Regions from separate parts of the Achromobacter sp. 10T422 genome, predicted to be linked through region 2. Evidence: predicted binding sites of a transcription regulator. Region 2 holds the regulator's gene; each other region holds the start of a gene.
What was found. Region 2 encodes LexA, which represses DNA repair genes until DNA is damaged. Its sites were predicted from a motif close to ACTGTATNNNNATACAGT; they were not measured.
Positions count from the first base shown of each region.

Region 1: the regulator LexA is predicted to act here: its motif matches at 6,739-6,756, upstream of AC1DB0_RS15530 (ATP-dependent helicase).
Region 3: the regulator LexA is predicted to act here: its motif matches at 1,035-1,052, upstream of AC1DB0_RS01850 (VRR-NUC domain-containing protein).

Region 1 is NZ_JBFTHD010000005.1:415,479-425,815, forward strand. Features, by position in the region: gene AC1DB0_RS15500 (NAD-dependent protein deacetylase) at 1-92, shown strand, start outside; gene AC1DB0_RS15505 (inositol monophosphatase family protein) at 198-1,061, opposite strand; gene AC1DB0_RS15510 (NAD-dependent succinate-semialdehyde dehydrogenase) at 1,269-2,738, opposite strand; gene AC1DB0_RS15515 (4-aminobutyrate--2-oxoglutarate transaminase) at 2,863-4,125, opposite strand; gene pdxR (MocR-like pyridoxine biosynthesis transcription factor PdxR) at 4,222-5,715, shown strand; gene AC1DB0_RS15525 (DUF72 domain-containing protein) at 5,785-6,681, opposite strand; gene AC1DB0_RS15530 (ATP-dependent helicase) at 6,833-8,938, shown strand; gene AC1DB0_RS15535 (magnesium and cobalt transport protein CorA) at 9,004-10,032, shown strand; gene AC1DB0_RS15540 (thermonuclease family protein) at 10,159-10,337, shown strand, end outside.
Region 2 is NZ_JBFTHD010000001.1:745,955-756,291, reverse strand. Features, by position in the region: gene AC1DB0_RS03170 (cold-shock protein) at 1-185, shown strand, start outside; gene AC1DB0_RS03165 (TIGR00645 family protein) at 305-850, opposite strand; gene loiP (metalloprotease LoiP) at 1,115-1,870, shown strand; gene tig (trigger factor) at 2,035-3,345, shown strand; gene clpP (ATP-dependent Clp endopeptidase proteolytic subunit ClpP) at 3,350-4,003, shown strand; gene clpX (ATP-dependent Clp protease ATP-binding subunit ClpX) at 4,105-5,403, shown strand; gene lon (endopeptidase La) at 5,610-8,060, shown strand; gene lexA (transcriptional repressor LexA) at 8,172-8,822, opposite strand; gene AC1DB0_RS03130 (amino acid aminotransferase) at 8,981-10,180, opposite strand; gene uvrB (excinuclease ABC subunit UvrB) at 10,257-10,337, shown strand, end outside.
Region 3 is NZ_JBFTHD010000001.1:415,012-423,621, reverse strand. Features, by position in the region: gene AC1DB0_RS01865 (c-type cytochrome) at 1-64, shown strand, start outside; gene AC1DB0_RS01860 (hypothetical protein) at 83-358, shown strand; gene AC1DB0_RS01855 (P-loop nucleotide/nucleoside kinase family protein) at 490-963, shown strand; gene AC1DB0_RS01850 (VRR-NUC domain-containing protein) at 1,068-2,711, shown strand; gene AC1DB0_RS01845 (ATP-dependent DNA helicase) at 2,708-4,978, shown strand; gene AC1DB0_RS01840 (MFS transporter) at 4,975-6,618, opposite strand; gene AC1DB0_RS01835 (LysR family transcriptional regulator) at 6,895-7,779, shown strand; gene AC1DB0_RS01830 (amidase) at 7,914-8,610, shown strand, end outside.

The DNA of each region.
Region 1 (10,337 bases), on a different contig from region 2:
TTGCCGCCATCAACCTGGGCCGCACCCGCGCCGACAGCCTGTTGACCCTGAAGGTGGAACAGCCTTGCGCGGTGGCGCTGGACGCCTTGTAACCGGCCGGTTTTTGACCGGTTTAAGCAAGTGCTTGCCCCGTAAGGGATTTTTCCCGCTGTTACAGACCTTTCCAAAGGGTTGTCCACAGGAACTGTGGATAATTCCTAGGGATTACCCGCGTCTGCCATCTCTACCGCCTCGCCCAGCAGGGCCTTGCGGGCGGCGTGCCAGCTGCCGGCGTCGGGTGCGTACAGGAGCCCGCCTGTGCGGTGCGTAGGCTTGTAGGGCGATCCGTCAAAGCGCGCGGCATAGCCGCCGGCCTCGCGGTGCAGCAGCCAGCCCGCCGCGTGGTCCCACGCCGTCAGCTGGTTGTACAGCGCAATGTGGCAATGGCCGGCGGCCAGCATGCGGTATTCATGCGCGGCGCAACGCAGCGACGCGGTACTGGCCAAACGCGACAGATGGCTGTTGACGGTGGTGCGCAGCGGCTCGGGCAGGGCGCCCGTGGCGATCAGGCCATCCATGTCCTCCAGGGGCGCAGGCGGGGCCACGGTCAGCGGCACGCGCCGGCCGTTCTCGTATTCCATCCAGGCGCCTTCGCCGCGCACGGCCAGCGCGCTGTCGCGGTTGACCGGGTCGTAGATGACGCCCGCGATGACGTCGCCGCGATGGCAGGCCGCGATCATCATGCCGAACAGCGGCAGGCCCGCGACGTAGTTGCGAGTGCCGTCGATGGGGTCAATCAGAAAGGCCAGGTCAGCGTCGACCAGCATGTTCAGCAAGGCCGGGTTGCGCGCGGACGCTTCTTCACCAATGAGCACGGCACCCGGGTGCAGCTTGGCCAGCCGCGCGCCGATCATGCGTTCGGCGGCTTCGTCTGCGTCGGTGACCAGATCGCGCGGCGAACTCTTGCCCCGCACCGACCCTTCCGGCAGGTTGCGAAAGCGCGGCATGACTTCCGTCAGGGCGGTTTCAGCCAGCACGGCGGCAAGCTTGCGGGTGTCCTCAAGGGTAAAAGTTCTGCTCATTCGGTGTCATCCAGGGAACGCGCAAATCTATCACGCCTGAGCGGCAATTGATCGTGATTTATAAGTCACTGGATTGAAAGGACATTTTCCGGCTATGCAGGAGTTATCTGCCGGGTTGTCCACAGTTGCTGGGGATAAGCGCGGCGTGTCTGGTGACATGCCGGCTTATCCCCGGTGCGCGGCAGGGCGCCGCGCACCGGTTGGGCGTCAGGCGCCCAGATCCACGCAGAGGTACTTGATTTCGAGGTATTCCTCGATGCCGTACTTCGAGCCTTCACGGCCCAGGCCGGATTGCTTCACGCCGCCAAACGGGCCGACTTCGTTCGAGATCAAACCCGTGTTGATGCCGACGATGCCGTATTCCAGCGCTTCGGACACGCGCCAGATGCGGGCGTAGTCGCGCGTGAAGAAATAAGCGGCCAGACCGAAGATGGTGTCGTTGGCCATGCCAATGACTTCTTCTTCCGTTTCGAAGCGGAACAGCGGTGCGACCGGGCCGAAGGTTTCTTCGGTGGCAAAGCGCATCGACTGCGTCACGTCGCGCACGACGGTGGGTTCGAAGAACGTGCCGCCCAGTGCATGCGGCTTGCCGCCAGCGATGACCTTGGCGCCGTGGGACGTCGCGTCAGCGATGTGTTCCTGCACCTTTTCAACGGCGTTGGCGTCGATCAGCGGACCTTGCGTCACGCCATCACCAAAGCCGTCGCCCACCTTCATGGCGTTGACCTTGGCGACCAGGCGCTTGGCGATTTCTTCGTACACGCCGGCCTGCACGTAGATGCGGTTCGCGCATACGCACGTCTGGCCTGCGTTGCGGTACTTGGAGGCCAGGATGCCGTCGACCGCGCGGTCCAGATCGGCGTCGTCGAACACGATGAAGGGCGCGTTGCCGCCAAGTTCCAGCGACAGCTTCTTGATGGTCGGGGCGCATTGCTCCATCAGCGTGCGGCCGACTTCGGTGGAACCCGTGAAGCTCAGCTTGCGCACCACGTCGCTTTCGCACAGGGCGGCGCCGATGTCGCGCGAGCTGCCGGTGATGACGTGGAACACGCCAGCCGGCACGCCGGCTTCTTCGGCCAGCACGGCCAGCGCCAGCGCGGTCAGCGGGGTTTGCTGAGCGGGCTTGACGACCATGGTGCAACCGGCAGCCAGCGCGGGGCCGACCTTGCGGGTGATCATGGCGGCCGGGAAGTTCCACGGCGTGATGGCGGCGGTTACGCCGATGGGCTGCTTCAACGCCAGCAGGCGCTGGCCAGCCTTGGGGCTTTGCAGCACGTCGCCGTCGATGCGCTTGGCTTCTTCGGCAAACCATTCCAGGAACGACGCGGCGTAGGCGATTTCGCCGGCGGCTTCGGTCACGGGCTTGCCCTGTTCGGACGTCATGATGGCGGCCAGATCTTGCTGGTTCTGCATCATCAGTTGCGCCCACTTCAGCAGGATCGCGGCGCGTTCCTTGCCGGTCTTGGCGCTCCAGGCCGGCAGCGCGGCTTGGGCGCTGGCGATGGCCTGTTCGGTTTCCTTGCGGCCCAGCTTCGGCACGGACACGATGGTCTTGCCGGTGGAGGGGTTGTCCACCGGAATCGACGCGCCATTGCCGGCGCCAACCCACTTGCCGTCGATGTAGCAGGCGTCGCGCAGCAGTTCAGGGCGCGACAGGGGGTGAGTCAAAGCGGTCATTATCGGAGTCTCCTTGAATGAAATGCAGCGGGGTCAGGAAACGGCTGCGGGCGTGGCGGTAAACCGCTGCACGCCCGCAATTGCCATGCCTGCCCACCGGCTATCGGGGTTCAGGCCCTGAACGTCAAGCGGCCAGCGCTTCCGACAGGATAACCAGCGCGCGGTCGAATTGCGCGTCGGGAATCGTCAGCGGGTACAGGAAGCGCAGCACGTTGCCGTACACGCCGCAGCTCAGCAGGATCAGGCCTTGTTCCAGCGCGCGCGCTTGCACACGCTTGACGGCTTCGGCGTCCGGCTTGCCATTGGCGTCGTTCAGTTCCAGCGCCACCATCGAACCCAGGCCGCGCACATCGGCGATACCCGGGACCTTGGCGCGCAGGCCTTCCAGATGGGCGCGCAGCTTCTCGCCCAGCACGTTGGCGCGGTCGCACAGCTTTTCTTCAGCGATGACGTCCAGCACGGCGTGCGCGGCGGCAACTGCCAGCGGGTTGCCGGCGTACGTGCCACCCAGGCCGCCAGCGGCCGGGCCGTCCATGACATCGGCGCGGCCGACGACGCCCGAAATCGGGAAGCCGCCGCCCAGGCTCTTGGCCATGGTGATCAGGTCGGCTTGCACCGAGTGGTGTTCCATCGCGTAGAGCTTGCCGGTGCGGCCAAAGCCCGTTTGCACTTCGTCAGCGATCAGCAGGATGCCGTGCTCGTCGCAGAGCTTGCGCAGCGCGGTCATCAGTTCAGGCGGGGTGATGTTGAAGCCGCCTTCGCCTTGCACCGGTTCGATGATGATGGCGGCCACGCGCTTCGGATCGATGTCGCACTTGAACAGCAAGTCCAGCGCCTTGAGCGAGTCAGCCACGCTGATGGCTTGCGTGGCGTTGGGGAACGGCACGTGATAGATGTCGCCGGGCATCGGGCCGAACGACAGCTTGTACGGGGCGACCTTGCCGGTCAGCGCCATGCCCAGCATGGTGCGGCCGTGGAACGAACCCGAGAAGGCGATGACGCCCGAGCGGCCCGTCGACGAACGCGCAATCTTGATGGCGTTTTCTACGGCTTCGACGCCGGTCGTGAAGAAGGCGGTCTTTTTCAGGCCGTCGATGGGGGCCAGGCGGTTGATGCGCTCTGCCAGCGAGATGTAGCCTTCATACGGCACGATCTGGTAGGCGGTGTGCGTGAAGTTGTCCAGCTGGGCGGACACGGCGGCCTTGACCTTGGGGTGCAAGTGGCCGGTGTTCAGCACGGCGATGCCGCCTGCGAAATCGATGTATTCCTTGCCGTTGGCGTCCCACAGCGTGGCGTTTTCAGCGCGCACGGCGTAGAAGTCGCACATGACGCCAACGCCGCGCGGCGTGGCCAGGGAACGGCGGGTATTCAGGTCCTGATTCTTCATCTCTGCCTCGGGGAACGTGATGGGCGGGAAAAACCTTATTTAATGCTACGATGGCCCCATTTGTGGGAACCACTTTGATAAAACAGGTAGAACCAATTGCGGTCCATTGTTGGTGACTTGCTTCTGCTGCGCTTGGCAGATGGCTCTACTGAGCCGATGAACAAGCGCCTGTATCGCGGAATCCGTGAAGCGATCCTCGATGGCGCCATCGCGGCGGACTCGCGGCTGCCCGCCTCACGTGACCTGGCCGCCGAGCTCGGCATCGCCCGCAACACCGTCGTTCACGTTTACAGCCAGCTGCTGGCCGAAGGCTATACGCGCAGCCGCCAGGGCAACGGCACCTTCGTCAACGCGTCGGTGCCGGACTCGTATCTGGCCAGCGGCCGCCGCCTGCGCCAGCCGCCGCAAGCCCAGCCGGGGCCGGCGCTGTCGCCGCGTGGCGCGGCCATCGTCGATGGCGTGTCGGCCTCGCCTTATCAATGGGGGGCGTTCATGCCGGGCGTGCCCGACCTGACCGAATTCCCGCACAAGAAGTTTGGCCGCATTTTCAGCGCGCTGTGGCGCAACCCATCGCCCGACTTGCTGACTTACGCCTACGGCGGCGGCCTGCCTGCGCTGCGCGAGGCCCTGGCCCAGCATCTGGCGCTGACGCGTTCCATCGATTGCGACCCGGAACAAATCATCATCACCGAAGGCTCGCACCAAGCCATCGACCTTACCACCCGCATCCTGGGCGAAGCCGGCGAAACGGCGTGGGTCGAAGACCCAGGCTACTGGGGCGCCCGCACCATCCTGCAAGCCAATGGCCTGCACACCGTGCACCTGCCTGTCGACGAAGAAGGCATGCGCCTGCCTGAAACAGTGGGCACGCCGCCGCGCTTCATCTTCGTCACGCCGTCGCATCAATATCCGCTTGGCCCTGTGATGTCGTTGACCCGGCGCCGCCAGTTGCTGGCCGTGGCGCGGCAGTGTGGCAGCTGGATCATCGAAGACGATTACGACAGCGAGTTCCGCTTCTCGGGCCGGCCCATTGCATCGCTGCTGGGGCTGGAGCCGGACGCGCCCGTCATCTATATGGGTACGTTCAGCAAGACGCTGTACCCGGGGCTGCGCGTGGGCTATCTGGTGCTGCCCAAGCCGCTGACGGCGGCGTTCCAGGCGGCGCACGCCGAGCTGTACCGCGAAGGCCACTTGATGACGCACGCGGCGCTGGCGACCTTTATTTCAGAAGGCCATTACGCCGCCCACATCCGCCGCATGCGCATGCTGTATGGCCGGCGGCGCGCAATGCTCGTCAACCTGATCGAACGCCGCCTGGGGCCGGATTGGCTGCATCGCGACGCCAGCATGGCGGGCTTGCATCTGGTGCTGACGCTGCCGCCGGACATGGATGACCTGCGCGTGGTGGACGTGGCGCGCAGCAAGGGCGTGCTGACGCGTGCGCTGTCGCGTTATTACGTGAATGAAGCAGGGCGGCGGCCGGGGCTGCTGTTGGGGTACGCCTGTGTGCCCGAGCACGACATTGCCCGCAAGTTCGAGGTGTTGCTGGAAAGCCTGGCGGAAGTGGCGCGCAAGCCGGCCGCGGCTTGAGCGGTGCCCGTCAGGGTTAAAACGGTACCAAGGCGGCATCACAAGCATCCGCACGGCGTCAGAACGGAACTAAAACGGCAACAGCGCCGACGCGAAGGCGGCGGCGTTGCGCATGCCTTGGTCTTCAAAGTTGGTATTGAACACGGCGTGCGCCTGCGCGCTTTGCGTGGCCAGCCGCGAAAAGCGTTCCGCCAGCTCTGCCAGTTCCTGTTCGGTGTACTCGTATTGAAAGCGCCCCGACGAGGCCGTGCCCGACACATTCCACGCGTCGGTGTTGCGGCCGTGCAGGCGCAGCAAGGTCAGATCGGGATGTGTGCATTCCCATATGGCGGGCACCGTGTTCTCAAAGCCTTGCGGCGCGTCGACCACCGTGTGCACCACGCCCAGGTCGCGTTCAAACGCTAGCGTGTCCGCGATGGCGGCTGGGCTGTCAAACCAGCTGCGATGCCGGAACTCCACGGAAATCAGATGCTCTTCCATGCGCCGCGCGCAATCGGCCACATGCGCGCGGCCCCGCGCATCGCGCCGGACCCAGGGCGGAAACTGGAAATGCACCGCGCCCAGTTTGCCCGGCATGCGCAGCGGTTCCAGCGCCAGCTGATAGCGGCGCCACAGCGCATCGCGCAAGTCTTCCGGCATCTGGCCGTGATAGATGATGGGCTCCGGCCAATCGTCCAGTTCGCGCTGGATGTCGCGGGGCAGGGCGGCAAGCGGCGTCTGGTGGCCGGTGAATAGCCGGAAGGCCTTGATGTTGAAGACAAAATCGTCCGGCGTGCGTTGGTCCCAAAGATAGGCGTTGTCGGCCGAGGGCAGGGCGTAGTAGCTGGAATCGACCTCGGCCAGCCGGTAGCGCGAGGCGTAAAAGCGCAGCCGCGATTCGGCGCTGCGGGCCTCGGGCGGGTAGAAGCGGCCGCAGGCAAGCAGGGTGGGATCGGTCCAGGAGGCGGTGCCGGTCAGAAGGCGCATGGGGGGGAATCGGGTTCGTATCGTGCCGGCGGCGGGGCCGGCTACGCTGCTATGATAGCTGGATAAATAGCCAGTCATTGGCCGCCAATTCAGCCCAGCCCGCCGGTCAGGTTTTGCCGCCCAGCCGTGCCCAGCGCCGTCACAACGCGTCATGCCCGATCAGAATCCCGCTTCTACTCCCGCCCGTCCCGACCCTCTGGCCGACTTGAATCCCGCGCAGCGCGAAGCTGCCGAATTCGGCGTGGCGGGCGCTGCCGGCGATGACGGCCCCTTGCTGGTGATTGCCGGGGCGGGTTCAGGCAAGACCAACACGCTGGCGCATCGTGTCGCGCACCTGATCCTGAACGGCGCCGATCCCCAACGCATGTTGCTGCTGACCTTTTCACGCCGCGCCGCGCAGGAAATGGATCGCCGCGTGGGTTCGGTATTGCAGCGAGTGATGAACCTGCGCGGCTCGCAACAGGCGCCGTCGCTGCCGTGGGCCGGCACGTTCCACGCCATCGGCGCGCGCCTGCTGCACGACTGCGCGCTGCGCATCGGCCTGTCGGAAGCCTTCACCATCCATGACCGCGGCGACGCCGAAGACCTGATGGGGATGGTGCGGCACGAGCAGGGCCTGTCGTCCACCAAATCCCGTTTTCCCTTGAAAGGCACATGCCTGGCCATTTATTCGCGCGTGGTCAACAGCCAGACGCCGGTGGCCGACGTGCTGAAAACGTCATTCCCTTGGTGCGCCCAATGGGAAGACGAACTGAAGAATCTGTTTCGCGGCTATGTGGCCGCCAAGCAGGATCAGCAGGTGCTGGACTACGACGACCTGCTGCTCTACTGGGCCGAGATGATGTCCGACCCCGGCATCGCGGCCGACGTGGGGGCGCGGTTCGACCACGTGCTGGTGGACGAATACCAGGACACCAACCGCTTGCAATCGGCCATTCTGCTGGCGATGAAGCCCGATGGGCGCGGGCTGACGGTGGTGGGCGACGACGCCCAATCCATCTATTCCTTCCGCGCGGCCACGGTGCGCAACATCCTGGACTTCCCGACGCAATTCCCCAAGCCCGCGCGCGTCATCACGCTGGACCGCAACTACCGTTCCACGCAGCCCATCCTGAACGCATCGAATGCGGTGATCGGGCTGGCGACGGAGCGCTTCGCCAAAGACCTCTGGACGGATCGCGCGTCGTCGCAATTGCCTGAACTGGTGACTGTCAGCGATGAAGCCGGTCAGGCGCGTTGGGTGGCCGATCAGGTGTTGGCGCAGCGCGAGGGCGGCGCCACGCTGAAATCGCAGGCGGCGCTGTTCCGCACGGCCAGCCACAGCGCCGCGCTGGAACTTGAGCTGACCCGCCGCAACATCCCCTTCGTGAAATTTGGCGGTCTGCGCTTTCTGGAAGCCGCGCACGTGAAGGACTTGCTGTCGCTGTTGCGCTGGGCCGAGAACCCGCGTGGCCGCATGGCGGGCTTTCGCGTGGCGCAGCTGATGCCGGGCATTGGCCCCGCCACCGCCGGCAAACTGATGGACGCCATGTCTGCGTCCGCCGAACCGCTGCAAGCCCTGCGCGAATTCAAGCCGGGCGCAGCCGCCCAAGAAGAGTGGGGCGCGTTTGCCGACACCTACGCGGCCTTGTGCGACCCCGGCCTGCGCTGGCCCGCAGATGTCGATCTTGCCCTGCGCTGGTATGCCGGCCAGCTCGAACGCCTGTATGACGATGCCCGCGTGCGCAAGACCGATCTTGACCAGCTGGTGCGCCTGGCCGCGGGCTATCCGTCGCGCGAACGCTTCTTGACCGAACTGACGCTGGACCCGCCCGATGCCACCAGCGATGAGTCCGGCGCGCCGTCCCGCGACGAGGACTACATGATCCTGTCCACCATCCATTCGGCCAAGGGCCAGGAATGGAAGGCCGTGTACGTGCTGAACGTGGTCGACGGCTGCATTCCGTCCGACATGAGCACGGGCACCGCCGAGGAAATCGAGGAAGAACGCCGCCTGCTGTACGTGGCCATGACGCGCGCGAAAGAACGCTTGCAGCTCATCGTGCCGCAACGCTTTTATGTGCATCAGCAAACGGGCATGGGCGACCGCCATGTGTACGGCTCGCGCACGCGCTACATCACGAATGCGATGCTGCCGCTGTTTGACCATCTGCCCAAGCCGCCCGCACTGTCTGATTTACCCGGCGGCGGCCAGCCCAAGGAACCCCAGGCGCCCAGCATCGACGTCACCAAGCGGGTGCGCAGCCTGTTCTCCTAGCCTGGGCTATCATCGGCCGATGTTTATAAGTTGTCCGGTAGGGTTCGCGTTGCCAAAGGAAGTCCATGTCCGCCGAAGATAGTTTTGCCGACGCCCACAAGGGCGAGGTGGTCGCGTCGATTGCCTACGTGAACGGGCGCCGCGACCGCGAAGTTCCCATCGACGAGGTGGGGCAGCACATCACCCGGTACAACAGCCAGCCCCAGGGCCAACCGCCCGGCATGTTGTGGATAGGTCTGCGCAACCCCACGCCGGAATTGCTGGCCCGGATCACCGGCGAACTGGGCGCCTGCGGCAAGAACCAGGAAGAAATGCTGGAGCCGCACCGGCGGCCGAAGATCATCGACTACGGCAACATGGTCCTGATCGTGACCATCACGGTCGAGGTCGAAGCCGAACGGCCCATCTTTGGCGAGACCCAGCTGCTGATTGGCGACGGCTTTCTCGTCACCGTGCGCCGGGGTGCGACGGCGGCGCACAGCCCCTTGCGTGAACGGCTGGAAGCCTCGCCCGATTTGCTCAAGCGCGGCAGCGATTACGTGGCATCTGAAGTGCTGGACTGGCTGGTTGACCGCTATGTGGCCGCGGCCGGCAAGATCGAAAGCGTGGTCGAAGGCGCCGAACAAAAGCTCCTGATCCGCGGCGCCAAAGACACCGATATCCGCAGGCTGTACCGGCAGCGCCGCGACCTGCTGCGCATACATACCGTGGTGTCGCCGATGGCCGAGATCTGCCGCCGGCTGGCGCGCGTCGAGATGTCGGCGGTGGACGAACATGCACGCCCGTACTTCGGCGAAGTGGCCGACCGGGTGCTGCGCGTGGACGAACTGTTCAATGCCTTGCGGGAATCGCTGGCCTTCGCGTTTGAAGCCAGCCTGATGATCGGGCAGGCGGCGCAGAACGACACCACCCGCAAGCTCGCGTCCTGGGCCGCCATTCTGGCGGTGCCAACGGCTATTGCCGGCATCTACGGCATGAACTTCAAATTCATGCCCGAACTGGAATCGCCCTGGGGCTATCCGATTACGCTGGGCGTCATCGCATCGATCTGTTCGGTGCTGTATTGGCGCTTCCGCAAGTCGGGCTGGCTGTAGGCGCGGGCTCGGGAAAGGGTGAGAGCGGGAGCACCCCGCCAAGCGGGACATTTTCCTCTCATTACGCCGGTGGAAACGGGGCTGGCTGTGGCAAACTTCCTGCGTTTCTAACGTGGAGTGTGGCCGGTGCGTGGCAAACCCCCTTTTCGCGGCGGCAGCAAGCTGACCGCCCTGATCGTCGCCGTGATCCTTGCGGCGGCGGGCGCCATCGTCAATTGGCTGCAACCCGACGGGCGGGATCAACAACGCCCGTCGTCAACCTCGTCCCCCTCCCGCCCCGGCCCTGCCTTGGCGGGCGGCATTCC
Region 2 (10,337 bases):
GGTTCAACGCCGAAAAGGGTTATGGCTTCATCATGCCCGATGACGGCAGCAAAGACCTTTTCGCTCATTACTCCGAAATCCGCAGCGAAGGCTATAAGTCGCTGCAGGAAAACCAGCGCGTCACCTTCGAGGTCGGTACCGGCCCGAAAGGTCCAAGCGCGAAGAACATCAAGGTCGCGGCCTGATGTCTTTCGGGTAGCGCGCCGGCAAGCCCGGTGTTCGGCCCATAAAAAAGCCCCCATACCTGCGTATGGGGGCTTTTTTTGTCCTGCGTTTTCTAAGTCCGTATTCTCGGTGCGTTTTTTCAGTGCTTGTGTGCGGGCGGCGTGGCCAGGCGGTCCACCACTGCAATGCCGATTGCCGACAGGATGAACAGCGCGTGGATGATGGTTTGCCACATGACGCCGGCTTCGGTGAAGCGCGCATTCGGCGTGCCGATCGTGCCGGCTTCGATGAACGTGCGCAGCAGATGGATGGACGAGATCCCGATGATGGCCATGGCCAGCTTCACTTTGAGCACGCTGGCATTGACGTGGCTGAGCCACTCCGGCTGATCAGGGTGATTCTGCAGGCGCAGGCGCGACACGAAAGTCTCGTATCCGCCGACGATCACCATCACCAGCAAGTTCGAAATCATGACCACGTCGATCAGGCCCAGGACGAGCAGCATGATCTCCATTTCGCCAAAGCTGTTGGCGTGCGTCAGCAAGTGCCACAGCTCTTTCAGGAACAGCATGACGTAGACGCCTTGCGCGACGATCAGGCCCAGGTACAGCGGCAGTTGCAGCCAGCGCGAACTGAAGATCACGCTGGGCAAGATGCCTAAGCGGGGAGGGGGGTTCTCAATCATTGTTGGGTGCGAGCCGTTTTGAGTTTGCAATAAAAGTGCGGCGGCAATTCTATCAATGCCTGACCCCGGCAGGCAGCAGTTTTTTATGACGGATGCGTGACGCAAAAAAAGGGGGCATTAGCACGCTTGCGCAGCGCTTGCAGCGCTTTTATGTAAGCGAAACTGGCATTTGCGAAACTCTGTGGCGAAACGCTTTGAGAGCTTTGGCCGTATATAGAATTGCCGCCTCACTCGCATAGAGCCAGTCAAGAGGAGTTTGTTCCCATGAAGATCCGCTACACCGTTGCCGCGTTGACCGTTGCGCTTGCCCCTTTCTCCGCGTCGCATGCCCTCGATATCGGTGGCCTGGTGGGCGCCGGCAGCAAGGTCGTGCAAGCGGCCACCCTGAGCGATGCTGAAATCAAGACGCTGTCGGACAAGGCTTGCGCGCAGAGCGATTCGCAGGAAAAGATCGCCGCGCCGGGCAGCAAGTACGACGTGCGCCTGCAGAAGATCGCCAAGTCGCTGGGCGGCACGGTCAATGGCCAGAAGGCCAACTACAAGGTCTACATCACCAAGGACGTCAATGCCTGGGCCATGGCCAACGGCTGCATCCGCGTCTACAGCGGTTTGATGGACATGATGACCGACGACGAAGTGCTGGGCGTGGTTGGCCACGAAATCGGCCACGTGGCCCTGGGCCACAGCAAGAAGGCCATGCAGACCGCCTACACGGTGTCGGCCGCGCGTGACGCCGCCGGTGCTGCCGGTGGTGCAACGGTCGCCGCGCTGAACTCGTCGCAGTTGGGCGACCTGACCGAGAAGTTCATCAACGCGCAATTCTCGCAATCGCAGGAAAGCGCGGCGGACGACTATTCGTTCGATCAGCTGCAGGCCAAGAAGCTCAATACCCGTGGTCTGGTGACCGCGTTTCAGAAGCTTGCCGAGCTGGATGGCGGCAAGAGCGATATGATGAGCTCGCACCCGTCCTCGGCAAAGCGCGCTCAGCACATCGAAGATCGCATCGCCAAGGCAAAATAAGACGTCAAATCGACGTTAGCCCTCCCTTTTCGGGCGGAAAACGGGGCGCGAGCATCCGGGCAAATCCGGGGCTCGCGCCCCTTTGCGTCAGGGTTCCGGAAGTTTCCGGTAAAATGCCGCGTTTATCCGCCCGTAATCTCATCTCTCGGAAAATAGGTCTTTTAATGCAGCCTGTGGTTGAAACCCTCTCCGGCCTGGAGCGCCGTGTTGATCTGGCCGTCTCGGTGGCCGACGTCGAAAAGGAAGTCCAGGCGCAATTGAAGCGCGTGGCTCGCACCGCCAAGGTCCCCGGCTTCCGCCCGGGTAAAGCTCCGCTCGCCATGCTCGAGCGCAGCCATGGCCCCAGCATCCGCTACGACGTGATCAATAGCCAAGTTGGCCGTGCCTTCGAACAAGCCATCGACGGCGCGAAGCTGCGCGTTGCTGGCGCCCCGAACCTCGAACCCAAGACTGAAGGCGTTACCGACGACACGCTGGCGTTCACCGCCACGTTCGAGGTCTACCCCGAAGTCGCCGTACCGGATCTGTCGGCGCTGGCCGTCACCCGCTACGACACGGCTGTCACCGACGCCGAAGTGCAACAAACCCTGGACGTTCTGCGCAAGCAGCGCGCCACGTTCGAAGCCCGTGAAGGCCGTGCGTCGCAAGACGGCGACCGCGTCACGCTGGACTTCGCCGGCACCATCGACGGCGTGCCGTTCGAAGGCGGCAAGGCCGAAGACTTCCCGTTCGTGCTCGGCCAAGGCCGCATGCTGCCGGAATTCGAAGAAGCCGCTCGCGGCCTGAAGGCTGGCGAAACCAAGGTTTTCGAACTGAAGTTCCCGGACGACTACCAAGGCGTTGAAGTTGCCGGCAAGACTGCCGAATTCACCATCACCGTCAAGGAAGTGGCTGAAGGCGTTCTGCCCGAGCTGAACAGCGAATTCGCCAAGTCCCTCGGCCAAGCCGAAGGCGACGTCGAAAAGCTGAAGGCCGACATCCGCAGCAACATCGAACGCGAAGTCAAGGTCCGTTCGGCTGGCCGCACCAAGTCCAGCGTCATGGACGCCCTGGTCGAAGCCGGCAAGTTCGACGTGCCGAAGGCGCTGGTCGACAACGACGTGCAAGGCCGTGTCGCCGCTGCCCGCGAAGAGCTGAAGCAGCGTGGCATCCCCAACGCCGAGTCCGTGCCGATCCCGGCAGAAGCCTTCTCGACCGAATCCGAACGCCGTGTCCGTCTGGGCCTGTTGGTGTCGGAACTGGTCAAGCAAGAGCAACTGCAAGCCAAGCCCGAGCAAGTGCGCGCGCGCATTGAAGAGTTCGCAGAAAACTACGAACAACCCGCTCAGGTTGTCAGCTATTACCTGGCTGACCGCCAGCGTCGTGCTGAAATCGAGGCTATCGTGCTGGAAGACAACGTCGTCGCGCACGTGCTGGAAAAGGCCAAGGTCACCGAAGAGAAGGTGCCTTTCGATCAGTTGATGGGGATGGCGTAACACTATGCAGAGATTCACCGATTTCTATGCGGCAATGAATGGCGGGTCTTCGGTGACCCCCACCGGCCTGGGCTACATTCCCATGGTTATCGAGCAGTCGGGGCGCGGCGAACGCGCCTACGACATCTATTCGCGTCTGCTCCGCGAACGGCTCATTTTCCTGGTGGGTCCGGTCAATGACGCAACGGCCAATCTGGTTGTGGCGCAGTTGCTGTTCCTGGAATCGGAGAATCCTGACAAGGACATTTCCCTGTACATCAACTCGCCTGGCGGGTCGGTGTATGCGGGAATGGCCATTTTTGACACCATGCAGTTCATCAAGCCGGACGTATCGACCCTGTGCACGGGCCTCGCGGCCAGCATGGGCGCGTTCCTGCTGGCGGCTGGCAAGAAGGGCAAGCGTTTCACGCTGCCCAACTCGCGGATCATGATCCACCAGCCGTCGGGCGGCGCCCAGGGGCAGGCGTCCGACATCCAGATTCAGGCTCGCGAGATCCTGGATCTGCGCGAACGTCTTAACCGGATTCTGGCTGAGAACACCGGCCAGTCGATGGAGCGCATCGGCCTGGACACGGAGCGTGACAACTTCATGTCCGCCGAAGATGCGGTATCGTATGGATTGGTGGACAAGGTGATGAGCTCCCGCTCGGAAGGCTGACTTCCCGGTTGATCTGAACCCGCTGCCATCAAGTTTGAGTAAGCGCATGCGCCGGGCCCGTTACCGGTCTGGCGCATCTTTACCTGAGATACGAAACAAATATGCCTGAAAAAAAGGGATCGGCAGACGCAAAAGTGCTGCATTGCTCGTTTTGCAATAAAAGCCAGCATGAAGTCCGCAAGCTGATCGCGGGTCCGTCGGTATTCATCTGCGATGAGTGCATCGACTTGTGCAACGACATCATCCGCGAGGAAGCGCAGGCTACCGCGCGCGCGGCGATTCGTTCCGAACTGCCCACTCCGGCTGAAATCAAGACCTTCCTGGATCAGTACGTCATTGGGCAAAATTCGCCCAAGCGCATGCTGGCCGTAGCGGTCTACAACCATTACAAGCGCATTCGTCACGGCGAGATCAAGGGTGACGAAGTCGAGCTCTCCAAGAGCAACATCATGCTGATCGGCCCCACCGGGTCCGGCAAGACGCTCTTGGCTCAGACGTTGGCGCGCATGCTGAACGTGCCGTTCGTCATGGCTGACGCCACCACGCTGACCGAAGCGGGTTACGTGGGCGAAGACGTCGAAAATATCATTCAAAAGTTGCTGCAGAACTGCAACTACGAAGTCGAGAAGGCGCAGCGCGCCATCATCTACATCGACGAAATCGACAAGATTTCCCGCAAGTCCGACAACCCCTCCATCACGCGCGACGTGTCGGGCGAGGGCGTGCAGCAGGCCTTGCTGAAGCTGATTGAAGGCACCGTTGCCTCGGTGCCCCCGCAGGGCGGCCGCAAGCACCCTAACCAGGACTTCGTTCAGGTCGACACGACCAACATCCTGTTCATCGTAGGCGGCGCCTTCGACGGACTGGAAAAGGTCATCCGCGACCGCACCGAGAAATCGGGCATCGGTTTCTCGGCGTCGGTACGCGCCAAGTCCGAGCGCGGTGTGGGCGAGCTGTTCTCCGAAGTCGAACCGGAAGATCTGATCAAGTTTGGTCTGATCCCCGAGCTGGTCGGCCGTCTGCCCGTTGTTGCGACGCTGGACGAACTCGACGAAGCGGCGCTGGTGCAAATTCTGACCGAGCCCAAGAACGCCTTGCTCAAGCAGTTCCAGAAGCTTTTTGCCATGGAAGGCGCCGAGCTCGACTTGCGGCCTGCCGCATTGAAGGCGATCGCCCGCAAGGCGCTCAAGCGCAAGACCGGGGCTCGTGGTCTGCGTTCGATTATCGAACAGACCTTGTTGGACACCATGTATGAGTTGCCGTCGCAAGGCAATGTCAAGCGCGTGGTGGTTGACGAGAACGCGATTGAAGGTGAGGGCAAGCCCTTGCTGATCTACGCGGACGAAGCCAGCGAGACCGACAAGCCCGAGCGCGGAGAAGTCCGCGACGCGGCAGCCTGATATTTCAAAAAAGCCCGTTCCTGTAACGGGTTTTTTTGCCTTTCGGCCGCCCTCCCGGGCATTTTTTTTCCCCTTTCGGATATCTGGCAGCCGAGATCTTGAATTTTCGGCTATTGTTCCCATAACAGACGTAACTGACGTGGATAGCCCGGGGTATACCCGGGTCTCCTGTCCCCGATACGCCGAGTCATACAGAGGAACCTCCTATGTCTGCCAGCCAGACCCTGCCTTCCGACCCGATCGACCTCCCTCTGCTCCCACTTCGTGACGTCGTGGTGTTTCCGCACATGGTCATCCCGCTGTTCGTCGGCCGTCCGCGCTCTATCCGCGCGCTCGAGGTTGCGATGGAAGCGGGCAAGAGCATCATGCTGGTGGCCCAAAAGTCCGCCGGCAAGGATGATCCCACCCCCGAAGACGTCTACGAGATCGGTTGCGTGGCCGGTATCCTGCAGATGCTCAAGCTGCCCGACGGCACCGTCAAGGTGCTGGTCGAAGGCACCCAGCGTGCCCGCATCAACAGCATTGAAGATGCGGATTCGCACTTCACCTGCCAGGTGACGCCGATCGAGCCGGACGCCATGCAAGGCTCCGAGACCGAGGCCCTGCGCCGCGCGATCGTCGCCCAGTTCGAACAGTACGTAAAGCTCAACAAGAAGATCCCCCCGGAGATCCTGACCTCGCTGGCTGGCATCGATGATGCCGGACGCCTGGCCGACACGATCGCCGCGCATCTTCCGCTGAAGCTCGAGCAGAAGCAAAAGATGCTCGAGATCGTCGGCACGTCCGAGCGCCTTGAAGGTCTGCTCACCCAGCTCGAAACCGAAATCGACATTCTCCAGGTCGAGAAGCGGATTCGCGGCCGCGTGAAGAAGCAGATGGAAAAGAGCCAGCGCGACTACTACCTGAATGAGCAGGTCAAGGCCATTCAGAAGGAGTTGGGCGAAGGCGAAGAAGGCGCGGACATCGAAGAGCTTGAAAAGAAGATCATCGCTGCCCACATGCCGAAAGAGGCCCGTAAAAAGGCCGATGCCGAGCTCAAGAAGCTCAAGCTCATGTCGCCCATGTCGGCCGAAGCCACGGTGGTGCGCAACTACATCGATACGCTCATCAACCTCCCCTGGAGGAAGAAGAGCAAGATCAACAACTCGATCGCCAACGCCGAGACGGTGCTGGACAACGACCACTATGGTCTGGAAAAGGTCAAGGAACGCATTCTCGAATATCTTGCCGTGCAACAGCGCGTGGACAAGGTGAAGGCGCCGATTCTGTGCCTGGTTGGCCCTCCTGGTGTGGGCAAGACCTCGCTCGGGCAGTCGATCGCCAAGGCGACGAACCGCAAGTTCGTGCGCATGGCGCTGGGCGGTGTGCGCGACGAGGCCGAAATTCGCGGCCACCGTCGTACGTACATCGGCTCGATGCCGGGCAAGATCGTTCAGAACATGTCGAAGGTTGGCGTGCGCAATCCGTTGTTCCTGCTTGATGAAATCGACAAGCTGGGCATGGATTTCCGTGGCGACCCTTCGTCGGCGTTGCTCGAAGTGCTGGACCCGGAACAGAACCACACGTTCCAGGACCACTACATCGAAGTCGACTTCGACCTGTCCGACGTGATGTTCGTGGCCACCAGCAACACGCTGAACATTCCGCCGGCCCTGTTGGACCGTATGGAAGTGATCCGCCTGTCCGGTTACACGGAAGAGGAAAAGATCCATATCGCCCGCGACCATCTGCTGCCGAAGCTGATGAAGAACAACGGCGTGAAGGACAGCGAGTTGACGGTCGATGACAGCGCGCTGCGCGATATCGTTCGCTACTACACCCGCGAAGCTGGTGTGCGTGCGCTCGAACGCGAAGTGGGCAAGATCTGCCGCAAGGTCATCAAGCAGTTGCTGACCCAGACCGATCGTGCCAAGGCCGAAGGCAAGACCCTTGAGGTCAAGCCGGTCAACGTCACGGGCGACAACCTGAGCGACTATCTGGGCGTGCGCCGCTACACGTTCGGTATGGCCGAAAAGGAAAACCAGATTGGTCAGGTGACGGGTCTGGCGTGGACGGAAGTTGGTGGCGACCTGCTGACGATCGAAGTCGCGGACATGCCCGGCAAGGGCGTCATCCAACGCACCGGTTCGCTGGGCGACGTGATGAAGGAGTCGGTTGAGGCGGCTCGTACGGTGGTGCGCTCGCGTGCTCGCCGTCTGGGCTTCGCTGACAGCGTCTTCGAGAAGCACGACATGCACGTCCACGTGCCGGAAGGCGCGACGCCCAAGGACGGTCCGTCCGCAGGCATCGCAATCACGACGGCCATGGTGTCGGCGTTGTCGCGCATCCCGGTGCGCGCCGATGTCGCCATGACCGGCGAGATCACGCTGCGCGGCGAAGTGCTGCCGATCGGCGGCCTGAAGGAAAAGCTGTTGGCGGCGCACCGTGGTGGCATCAAGACGGTCTTGATCCCGGAAGAAAACGTCAAGGATTTGGCGGAGATTCCGGACAACGTCAAGAACCACCTTGAGATCGTGCCGGTCCGTTGGATCGACAAGGTGCTGGAGCTGGCGCTGGAACGTCTGCCGGAACCTCTGGCAGAGGACGAAGCCGTAAAGGAACCTCTGGTTGCCAAGCCGGCCGAGCCGGGTTCGACTGATCCGGTGCTCAAGCACTGATCGTGAAGCCCAGGGCGCCTTCGAAAGCAGGCGCCCAGTAAAAACCCCGCTGCGGCGGGGTTTTTTATGGGCTGATCGTTTCGGGGAAGGGCTCCCACAAAACTCCTGCGATCAGTGCAGAGCGTGAGTTCGGATCAAGCCGACCGCGATGCCTTCCAGCGCGAATTCCTGATCGGCTTCAACAATGATGGTTTGGAAGTCAGGATTTTCGGGCAACAGCTCGATATGGCCGTTTGTGCGTTGCAGCCGTTTGACTGTGACGTCGTCACCCAGGCGAGCGACGACGATTTGGCCATTGCGGGCTTCGGACGCTTTCTTCACAGCGAGCAAGTCGCCTTCAAGAATACCGGCATCGCGCATGCTCATGCCGCGAACCTTCAGCAGGTAATCGGGCGCTTGAGCAAACAGGTGTGGGTCGACGCCCACTTCGCGTTCCACGTGCTCGGCCGCAAGAATGGGGCTGCCAGCGGCCACACGGCCCACCAGAGGCAGCAACAGCTGTGCCAGTGAGGGAAGGGGCAGGGAAGTCTGTGAGGACGCAGCGGCGCTGTCCTTCAAGCGGATGCCGCGCGATGCGCCGGCGGTAAGCTCAATGGCGCCCTTGCGGGCCAGCGCTTTGAGGTGATCTTCCGCTGCGTTAGGTGAGCGAAAACCCAAAGCCTGGGCAATTTCGGCACGCGTCGGCGGGAAGCCGGTGCGCGTAACGGTTTGCCGGATGAGGTCCAGAATTTGTTGCTGGCGATCTGTAAGTTTGCTGGCCATGGCGATGATCCGGTGCGAGCGGACTGTACATATATACAGCGCCATTCTGGGGGACGCAGCGCAAAAATGCAAGCCGCGGGCGGCGTCCGAAACAAAACGGAGCCCGAAGGGCTCCGTTCTTTGGGGTGCAGGCCGTCCGGCCCGCTCCGATTCGACGCTTACAGGACGGCTGCGATGCCGGCCGCGACCTTGTCGATGTTGCCGCTGTTCAGGGCGGCAACGCAGATGCGGCCGCTGGACACAGCATAGACGCCGTGCTCTTCGCGCAGGCGATCAACTTGGGCCGAGGTCAGGCCCGAGTACGAGAACATGCCGCGTTGTTCCAGCACGAAGCTGAAGTCCTGCTTGCCGCCATGTTCCTTGATCTTTTCGACCAGTTGCTTGCGCATAAGGCGGATGCGGTCACGCATGCCGGCCAGTTCTTCTTCCCACATCGCAAACAGTTCGGGCGAGTTCAGGACCGTGGACACCACCGTGCCGCCGTGGGTGGGCGGGTTCGAGTAGTTGGTGCGAATGACACGCTTCAGTTGGCTCAGCACGCGGACGGCTTCGTCCTTGCTGCCAGCCACAACCGTCAGGGCACCAACGCGCTCGCCGTACAGCGAGAACGACTTCGAGAACGACGAGCTGATGAACATGGTCATGTCCAGGTCGGCGAACAGGCGCACGACTGCAGCGTCTTCCTTCAGGCCTTCGCCAAAGCCTTGGTAGGCGATGTCGAGGAACGGGACCAGGTTGTTTTCTTTGACCACGGCGGCGATCTGCTTCCACTGATCGGCGGTGGGGTCCACGCCAGTCGGGTTGTGGCAGCAAGCGTGCAGCACGACGACGGTCTTGGCCGGGGCGGCCTTCAAGTCGGCCAGCATGGCGTCGAAGTTCAGGCCGCGGGTGGTGGCGTCGTAGTACGAGTACGTGCCAACTTCAAACCCGGCGCGTTCGAACAGCGCGCGGTGGTTTTCCCAGCTGGGGTTGCTGATCAGGACCTTGGAGCCCGGCAGCAGGTGATGCAGGAAGTCGGCGCCGATCTTCAGTGCGCCGGTGCCGCCCAGCGCTTGGGTGGTCAGCACGCGGCCGGCAGCGGCAAGCGCGGAGTCCTTGCCCAGCAGCAGCGCTTGCGCACCCTGGTTGTATCCGGCAATGCCTTCGATCGGCAGGTAGCCGCGGGCGGCAGCTGCTTCAATGCGGGCGGTTTCAGCTTTGCGAACGGCGGCCAGCAAGGGGATACGACCCTGATCGTCGTAGTACACGCCCACGCCCAGATTGACTTTTCCGGGACGCGTATCCGCGTTGTATTGTTCGTTCAGACCAAGAATGGGGTCGCGCGGCGCGAGTTCGACGGAATCGAAAAGGTTGCTCATGGGACTCTGATGAGGATGGGTGGACGCAGTACGATGTGCTGTGGATAATGGGGGGTTTACCCTGGAACAGTCTAGCATGCCCAAGAGCCCAATAGACCCGAGCAGCGCGGGAGATCTGACCGATGATCTCGCTGCGGATCTGACGGCGGCGCCGGCA
Region 3 (8,610 bases), 330 kb from region 2:
CAGCGCTTCCGACGTGGCCAAGGTGCGCAAGGACGTAGGCGCGGCGGCTCAGCCGGCGCGATAAGCCACGGCAGGAACTTGCTTGGATCGCATCGCGATGGTGCGAACCGATGCGATCCAAGGCGAACCCGCGGCGCCGGAAAGCTCAGGCTTTCCGGCGCCGTTTTCTTTTTCTGGGGGAATTGACAGGCGGCGGCGTCAGGCGCAAGCTCTGTTTCATGCGCCGACCCCTGACCCCGTTCGCCCTGATTATTACCACCATTACGATCATGGTGGGTTAGCGCGCGTCGGAACATCGCTACACAAACCCGCCAAGAGGCGGGTTTTTTGTTGGCTCGCCTTTTGCCTGTTTTTTTAAACGGAGAGCCCTTCATGACATCTTCAACCCCTTCCACTCCTGCCGCTTCTTCCACAGCCGCTTCTTCCACTGCCGCTTCTTCCACTGCCACTTCCACTTCTTCAACGCCTTCGACCCCTTCCACACCCTCGTTGCATTTTCTTTGCGGCAAGATCGCCGCAGGGAAATCGACGCTGGCTGCGGCGCTGGCCGCGCAGCCGGGCACGCTGTTGACCAGCGAAGACAACTGGCTGGCGGCGCTGTATCCGGGGGAAATCGTGGACATCACCGACTACGCGCGGTGCGCCAGCCGGCTGCGTAATGCGATGGGCAGCCATGTCGCGGCGCTGATCGGGGCAGGGTTGTCGGTGGTGCTGGACTTTCCGGCCAACACCCGCCGCAGCCGTGAATGGTTGCGGCAAGTCGCCGAGCAGGCCGGATGCCCGCATCAGCTGCACTACCTGGACGCTTCTGACGCGGTGTGCAAGGCCAGGCTCCAAGCGCGCAACGCGACGGGCGCGCATCCATTCACGACCACGGACGAGCAATACGACGCCATCACCGCGTACTTCGTGGAGCCGGACGCCGAAGAAGGCTTCAACATCGTCTGGCACCCGCAGCGCTGAATGCAGCGCTGAATGCAGTGACAAATCCAGCATGTTTTCCGCAACCGGCGGCGGATGCGCCTGCTATGATTACTGGATAAATACCCAGCTATCTGGCCAGGCCCATGTTTCCCCCGCATCGCTACTACTACCTGCACAATTTCCAGCGCGCCTTGGCGTGGGTCTCTGACCGCTACGCCGACTTGCTGGATGCCGCCGAACGCCGCTTCCTGGCCGATTTTTCGGCTTTGGCGCAGGCGTCGCAGGCGTTGATGGTGCGTATGCTGATGCGGCGCGGGCCGTGGTTTCGCGCCAGCCGGCTGGTGTACGAAGAAATCGAAAGCACCGAAGCCGCCGCCGCGCCGCTGGTGGCGCTGGGGTGGCTGGATGCGCACGCGCCCATGTCGCTGGACGAACTCTTCGCCCTGCACACCAAGCCGGAACTGTGCAAGATGTTTGCCGATGCCCCGGTGAAAGCCACGGCGCGCAAGGGGGATCTACTGGACGCCATGCGCGTTTTGCAGCCCGAACCCAAGGCGTATCCGGCGTGGAACCCCGCAGCGGACGAGCCCGTCTGGCGCGTGATGGTGGGCGATCTTTGCGAACGCTTCCGGCTGATGTTCTTTGGCAACCTCTATCAAGACTGGTCGGAATTCGTGCTGGCCGACTTGGGGGTGTTCCAGTACGAGGCTGTGCCGTTCGAGGCGTCGTCCCGGGCGTTTCAAACGCGTGCGGATGTCGACGGCTATCTGGCTTTGCAGGCGTGCCGGGCGGCGCTGGATGAGGGTGCCGAGATGGATGCGCTGCTACAGGCGGTGGATGCGTGCGCCAGCCAGAACCCCTGGCTGGAAAAGCGGCGCGCCAAGGTTTTGTTTCGCATCGGCCAAGCCTGTGAACGCGCGCAGGCGTGGCCGGACGCGCAATCGGCGTACGAACGCTGCGTGTATCCGGGCGCGCGACATCGCCGTATCCGTGTCCATGAACGCATGGGGCAGTTTGACGATGCCCTGGCTTTGGCCTTGCTGGCGCAAGACGCTCCCGAAAGTGAAGAAGAAAGCCAGCGCGTGGCGCGCATGCTGCCGCGCTTGTATCGCAGCGTGGGCAAGGGTAAACCGGCCCGGCCGGCGGCGCCCGCATTGCTGCGTACCGACTTGGTGTTGCCGCGTCCCGCTGCGCCTGCGGCAGTGGAATTCGTCACGCGCGACCATCTGCATCAAGACGACGCGCCCGTGCATTACGTGGAAAACGCGCTGATCAATTCGCTGTTCGGGCTGCTGTGCTGGCCCGCCGTGTTCGCGCCGTTGCCGGGCGCGTTCTTTCATCCGTTCCAGCGCGGCCCCGCCGATCTGGACGCACCCGATTTCCATCAACGCCGCGTGGCCCAGTTTGCGGATTGCTTGGCGCGGTTGGACACGCCGGGTTATCGCGACGTGATCTTGCGGCGTTACGCGGACAAGGCGGGTGTGCAGTCGCCGTTCGTGTTCTGGGGCGCCTTGTCGGAAGGGCTGCTGTTGCAAGCGCTGGATTGCCTGCCCGCCACGCACCTGAAGCTGTATTTCACGCGGCTGCTGCGCGACGTCAAAACCAACCGTTCGGGCCTGCCAGACCTGATTCGTTTCTGGCCGGCCGAGCGCCGCTATGAACTCATCGAGGTCAAAGGGCCGGGCGACAAATTGCAAGACAACCAGATCCGCTGGCTACAGTACTGCGTCTCGCACGGCATGCCCGTGCGGGTCTGCCATGTCAGTTGGCAGGAGGGCGCGGCATGAGCTACGCCGTAGCGGTGCGCGCGCTGTGCGAATTCACGGCGCGGGCGGGTGACCTGGACTTGCGCTTCACGCCCGCGCCGACGGGGCTGGAAGGCATGGCGGGCCATGCCGTCGTCACGGGCCGCCGTGGCCCGGACTACGAAACCGAAGTGGCGCTGTCCGGCCAGCATGAAACCTTACTGGTGCGGGGCCGCGCGGATGGCTACGACCCCGTGGCCAATCAGCTTGAAGAGGTCAAGACGTATCGCGGCTCGCTGGACAGCGTGCGTGAGAATCACCGCGTGGTGCACTGGGCGCAGGCGCGCGTGTACGGCCATCTGCTGTGCCAGTCGCGCGGGTTGGAGCAGGTGCGCGTGGCGCTGGTGTATTTCAACGTGGTCACCGAAGAAGAGACGGTGCTGGTGGAAACGCACCAGGCCGCTGAACTTGCCACGTTCTTCCAGGAACAATGCAATCGGTTCCTGGCGTGGGCCAAGACCGAGCTTGCGCATCGTCAGACGCGTGACGCGGCGTTGGAAAAGCTGGCGTTTCCGCACGGCGAATTTCGCGCAGGCCAGCGCGACCTGGCAGTTGCCGTGTACCGCACGGCGCGCGATGGCCGTTGCCTGATGGCGCAGGCGCCCACCGGCATCGGCAAGACCTTGGGCACGATCTTCCCGCTGCTCAAAGCCAGCCCAGGCACGGGGCTGGACAAGGTGTTCTTCCTGGCGGCCAAGGGTTCGGGCCGGGGTTTGGCCATTGAAGCCCTGGACACCCTGAACGCCCAGCCCGCGGCGCCCGGCTTGCGCGTACTGGATCTTCAAGCGCGCGACAAAACCTGCGAACACCCTGACCTGGCTTGCCACGGAGATTCCTGCCCGCTGGCGCAGGGCTTTTATGACCGCCTGCCAGAAGCGCGCGAAGCGGCGCTGCAACACGAGCGGCTGGATGCGCCCACCGTGCGCGCCACGGCGCGCGAGCATCAGGTTTGCCCGTACTACTTGTCGCAAGAGCTGATCCGCTGGAGCGATGTGGTCGTGGGTGACTACAACTATTACTACGACTCGTCGGCCATGCTGTACGCCATGACGCAGGCCTACCAGTGGAAGGTCGCGGTGCTGGTCGACGAGGCGCACAACCTGGTTGACCGCGCGCGCCGCATGTACACCGGCGAGCTGGATCAGGCGTCGTTGTCGGCGGCGCGCTATGCCGCGTCCAAAGCGTTGAAGAAGCCGCTGGACGGCTTGCAGCGTTCTTGGAATGCGTTGAACAAGAAGCAGACGGAACGCTATCAGGCCTATGAGATGGTGGCGCCCGGTGTGTTGTCGGCCGTGCAAAAGGCGGTGGGCGCCATCATGGAATCCATGGCGGAAACCCCGTTGCCGCAAGACGACCCGGTGCTGGTTTTCTATTTCCAGGCGCTGCAATTCATGCGGCTGGCCGAACAGTTTGGCTCGCACGCCTTGTTCGATGTGACCTTGTCGGACGTGGGGGTGGCCAGCGCCAAGACGCGGCCCTCGACCTTGTGCGTGCGCAACGTGATTCCGGCGCCGTATCTGGCGGCGCGTTACGCAGCGGCGCATGCCACCGTGCTGTTTTCCGGCACGCTCAGCCCGCAGCAGTTCTACCGCGACACGCTGGGCTTGCCGAAAGACACCCCGTGGATCGACGTGGCCGCGCCATTTCAAGCGGCGCAGCTGGCGGTGCGCGTGGTGGGCAACGTATCCACACGCTATCGCGACCGCGAACGGTCGCTTGCGCCTATCGTCGACTTGATCGCCAGCCAGTACGCCGACCGGCCGGGCAACTACCTGGGCTTCTTAAGCAGCTTTGATTACCTGCGTCAGGTGTCGGACCTGATGCGCGAGCGTCACCCGGGCGTGCCGATCTGGTTGCAGACGCCGGGCATGGGCGAAGCCGACCGCGCGGCGTTTCTGGCGCGCTTTACCGACACGGGCCAAGGCGTGGGCTTCGCGGTGTTGGGCGGCGCGTTTTCCGAAGGGGTGGACTTGCCGGGCAAGCGCCTGATAGGCGCCTTCATCGCCACGCTGGGGCTGCCGCAGGTGAACCCGGTGAACGAAAACATGAAGCGGGCCATGGACTTGCGCTATGGCGAAGAGAACGGCTACGACTACACCTACCTGTATCCCGGCATGCAAAAGGTGGTGCAGGCAGCAGGCCGCGTGATCCGCACCGAACAGGATGTGGGCACGGTGCATCTTATCGACGACCGCTATCGGCGCGCCAAAGTGCGCGGTCTGCTGCCGAGCTGGTGGCGGGTGGATTAGCCCCGGTTGCTCTGCTGTGGCGTTATGGCCGGGGCAGCGGTTCGGTCAATGGCCGACGCCCCGTGCCGCGAGGCGATGCGCTCACGCCTGCATAGCAAGGCGTAGATCGCCAGCGCGGTCAACAGCGCGATGCCGGCCAACACATGCAGCACCACGCGGAAGGCGTCGTCATAGATGTGTTGCAGCAGCGCAATGGCGGGCGGCTGCGCACGCGGTGGCGTATTCGGTGTCGCCGCCGGCACCTGCGCAGTTGCCGTCACCCGTGCATTCGGTGGCTCGGCCGGCACCTGCGCAGTTGCCGTTACCCGTGCATTTAGCGGCTCGGCCGGCAGCAGCGCCGCAGCTTCCTCCAGCTGACCCAGCGCTGCGCGATTCGCCGCCATCAACAGGGAAGGGGCATCGGTGGCGCCGGGTAGCGCTGCCGACAACTGCGTCTGAATCAACCCGGCCAGCAGGGCGCTAACCACTGCAATCGCCACACCGTCCGCCGACACGCGTACGGTGTTGAAGATGCCGGTCGCCATGCCGACATTGCGCGCGTCGACGACGCTGACCGCCATCGCATCCATCAAGCCCCATGGCAGGCCGATGCCGATGCCGATCAGACACATGGGCAGCCACAAACCGGCCGCGCCGGTGGTCATGACGCTGGCCAGCCACAAGAGGCCGATGGCCACCGCAATCAAGCCGACGGCCGACAGTACGCCGGGCTGGAACCAGCGCGTCAGCAGCGCCGCCACGAACGGCACGATGAGCAAAGGCGCGGCCAGGCCGATCATCAACTGCCCCGCTTCCCATGCGCTGTAGCCGTCGATGCCGATGAAGCGGCCGGGCAAGAGCGCGATCAGCACGATGAACAAAAACGCGGGCGAGGCCGCCAGCACCTGCACGCCCACAAAGCGCGAGCTGCGAAACAGGCTCAGGTCCAGCATGGGGCGGGCGACGCGGCGTTCGATGCGCACGAACGCCACGGCCAACAACACGGATGCGAGTAGCGCGCCGATGACGTACACATCCCCCCAGCCTGCCTCGGGCGCCAGCAGCATGCCGTAGGTGAACAGCCCGAGCGCCCCGGTAAAGGTGAGCGCGCCGGGCCAGTCCAGCCGGCCTTGCGCCGCAACGGTGGTCGGGCGCACGCTGATGGCGACCATGACGGCGCCCAGTACGCCCACGGCGCCCGTGGCCAGGAACACCCATTCCCAGCCCGCCGCCTCCACCATCCAGCCCGACGCGAGCGGTCCGAACGACAAGCCGATGCCGAAGGTGGTGCCCAGCAAACTGAACGCGCGGGTGCGCGCCACGCCGTGAAAGAGCGGCGCCAGCGACGACATGGCAGCGGCGAACGCGGCCGCGCCGCCCATGCCTTGCAGGAGCCGCAGTACGTCGATCCAAGCGGCCGTTGGCACAAACGGAATCACGAAGGTGGCCGCGCAGAACCCCACCAGACCCAACAGCCAGACCCGGCGCGGCCCGTACAGGTCGGTCAGGCTGCCCGACACCATGATGACGCTGCCATACGCCAGGATGTAGCCGTTCAATATCCAGTTGAGCTCGACCGGCGTTCCCCCCAGCGCGTGGCTGATGGATGGCAACACGACGGCGGGGCCGGTGAAGCACAACGGAATGAGCAGGGCTGTCAGGCAGGCGGACAGCAGTTGCAGCCAACGGTAGGGAGAAGCCGGTGGAAGAGACGCGGAGGGAAGGAAAGCGGGAGGAAGGGAAGCGGAGGGAAGGCAAGCGTTGGGAAGGCAAGCGTTGGGAAGGGACGCGGAGACAACAGGGGTGGGCATAACGCAAGGGCATCTGTAGACAGGGAGGCCAAGCTTAGGGGCACAGATATAAAAGAAAAATAGGCTAGGATTCCAAAGATTCCGGACAAATATGTCCGCATTGAGATTCGCATTGGGGTGCGTGGGATGGATAGCCTGAGCGGCATCGGCGTGTTTGTGCTGGTCGCGGAGACGCGCAGTTTTTCCGAAGCCGGCCGTGTGCTGGGCGTGTCGCCATCGGCGGTGGGCAAGAGCGTGGCGCGGATGGAGGCGCGCTTGAAGGTGCGTTTGTTTCATCGCAGCACCCGCCACATTGCCCTGACGCCCGAGGGCGAAAAATTCCTGGACCGTTGCCGCCGCATTCTGTCTGAGGTCGAGGCGGCCGAACTGGAATTGTCCGCCGCGTCCGACGCGCCGCAGGGCAAGCTGCGGGTCAGCCTGCCGCGCTACAGCGGGCTGTTCGACACCACCATCGCGAGCTTCATGCGCCACTACCCCGAGGTGGAGCTGGACCTGGATTTCACCGACCGGATGGTCGACGTGATCGGCGAAGGCTACGACGCCGTGGTGCGCACCGGCGAGATGGACGACTCCGGCCTGAAGCGCCGCCGCCTGGGGCCGTTTCGCCGCGTGCTGGCGGCATCCCCCGATTACTTGCGTGAGCACGGCACGCCCAAACGCGCGGCCGATCTGCTGCGCCATGCCTGCCTGCATTACCGCTACCCGGCCACGGGCCGGCTGGAAAAATGGCCGTTGAAGCGGGGGCCTGACGCGCCGCCGCTCGAGCTGCCGCTGACCTTGGTGTGCAACAGCGTCGAGATGCGGATTGCGTTGGCGGTGGGCGGGCAGGGCATCGTCTGCCTGCCCGACTTTACGATTCGCCGGGAGTTGGCCGCAGGCCAATTGCAGATCGTGATGGAGGACCGCACGCGCGGCAGCGGCACGATGTGGGCGCTGTGGCCCGCCAGCCGCCAGGCATCGCCCAAGTTACGCGTGTTCGTCGACCACTTGGCGCAGCATTTATTTCCGTGACATTCGCAGCACGGCAGGGCTGAAATTAGCCACTTGTGTCCAAGGGGACGCGCCATTAGCATGACGAGCATCATATTCAGCGGCGCCGCAAGTGACCGCTGTGCCGACAACAATAGTCACCCCAGGAGACCCGCATGCCCCCCGCCACGCCGGCTGATTCCACCCGCTTGAATCCCATCGTCGCCATGCCGGCCCACGCCTTGTCGGACGCCATCCGGCGGCGCGAGCTGTCCTGTGTCGAGGTCATGGGCGCCTATCTGGCCCATATCGACCACGTCAATCCCAAGCTCAACGCCATCGTGGCCCGGCGCGACGCGGATGCGCTGTTGCGCGAAGCCGCCGAGCGCGACGCTCAGCTGGATGCGGGCCAGTGGCTGGGCTGGATGCACGGCATGCCTCAGGCGCCCAAGGATTTGACGGCTGTGCGCGGCATGGTCACGTCGATGGGTTCGCCGGTCTATCAGGATCAGGTGACGCCGCATGATTCCATCATGATCGAGCGGGTGCGGGCGTCGGGCGCTATTTTCATCGGACGCACCAACGTGCCGGAATTTGGCTTGGGCTCGCATACCTATAACGCGGTGTACGGGGCCACGGGCAACCCCTATGACCTCTCCAAGACCGCAGGGGGCAGCAGTGGTGGCGCCGCCGCCGCGCTGGCCGCCCGCATGTTGCCGGTGGCGGACGGCAGCGATTTTGGCGGTTCGCTGCGTAACCCCGCCGCGTTCTGCAACGTGTATGGCATGCGCCCGTCTGCCGGCCGGGTGCCATTTGGGCCGTCGACGGATGTGTTCTTGAAGCAGCTGTCGTACGAAGGCCCCATGGGCCGCA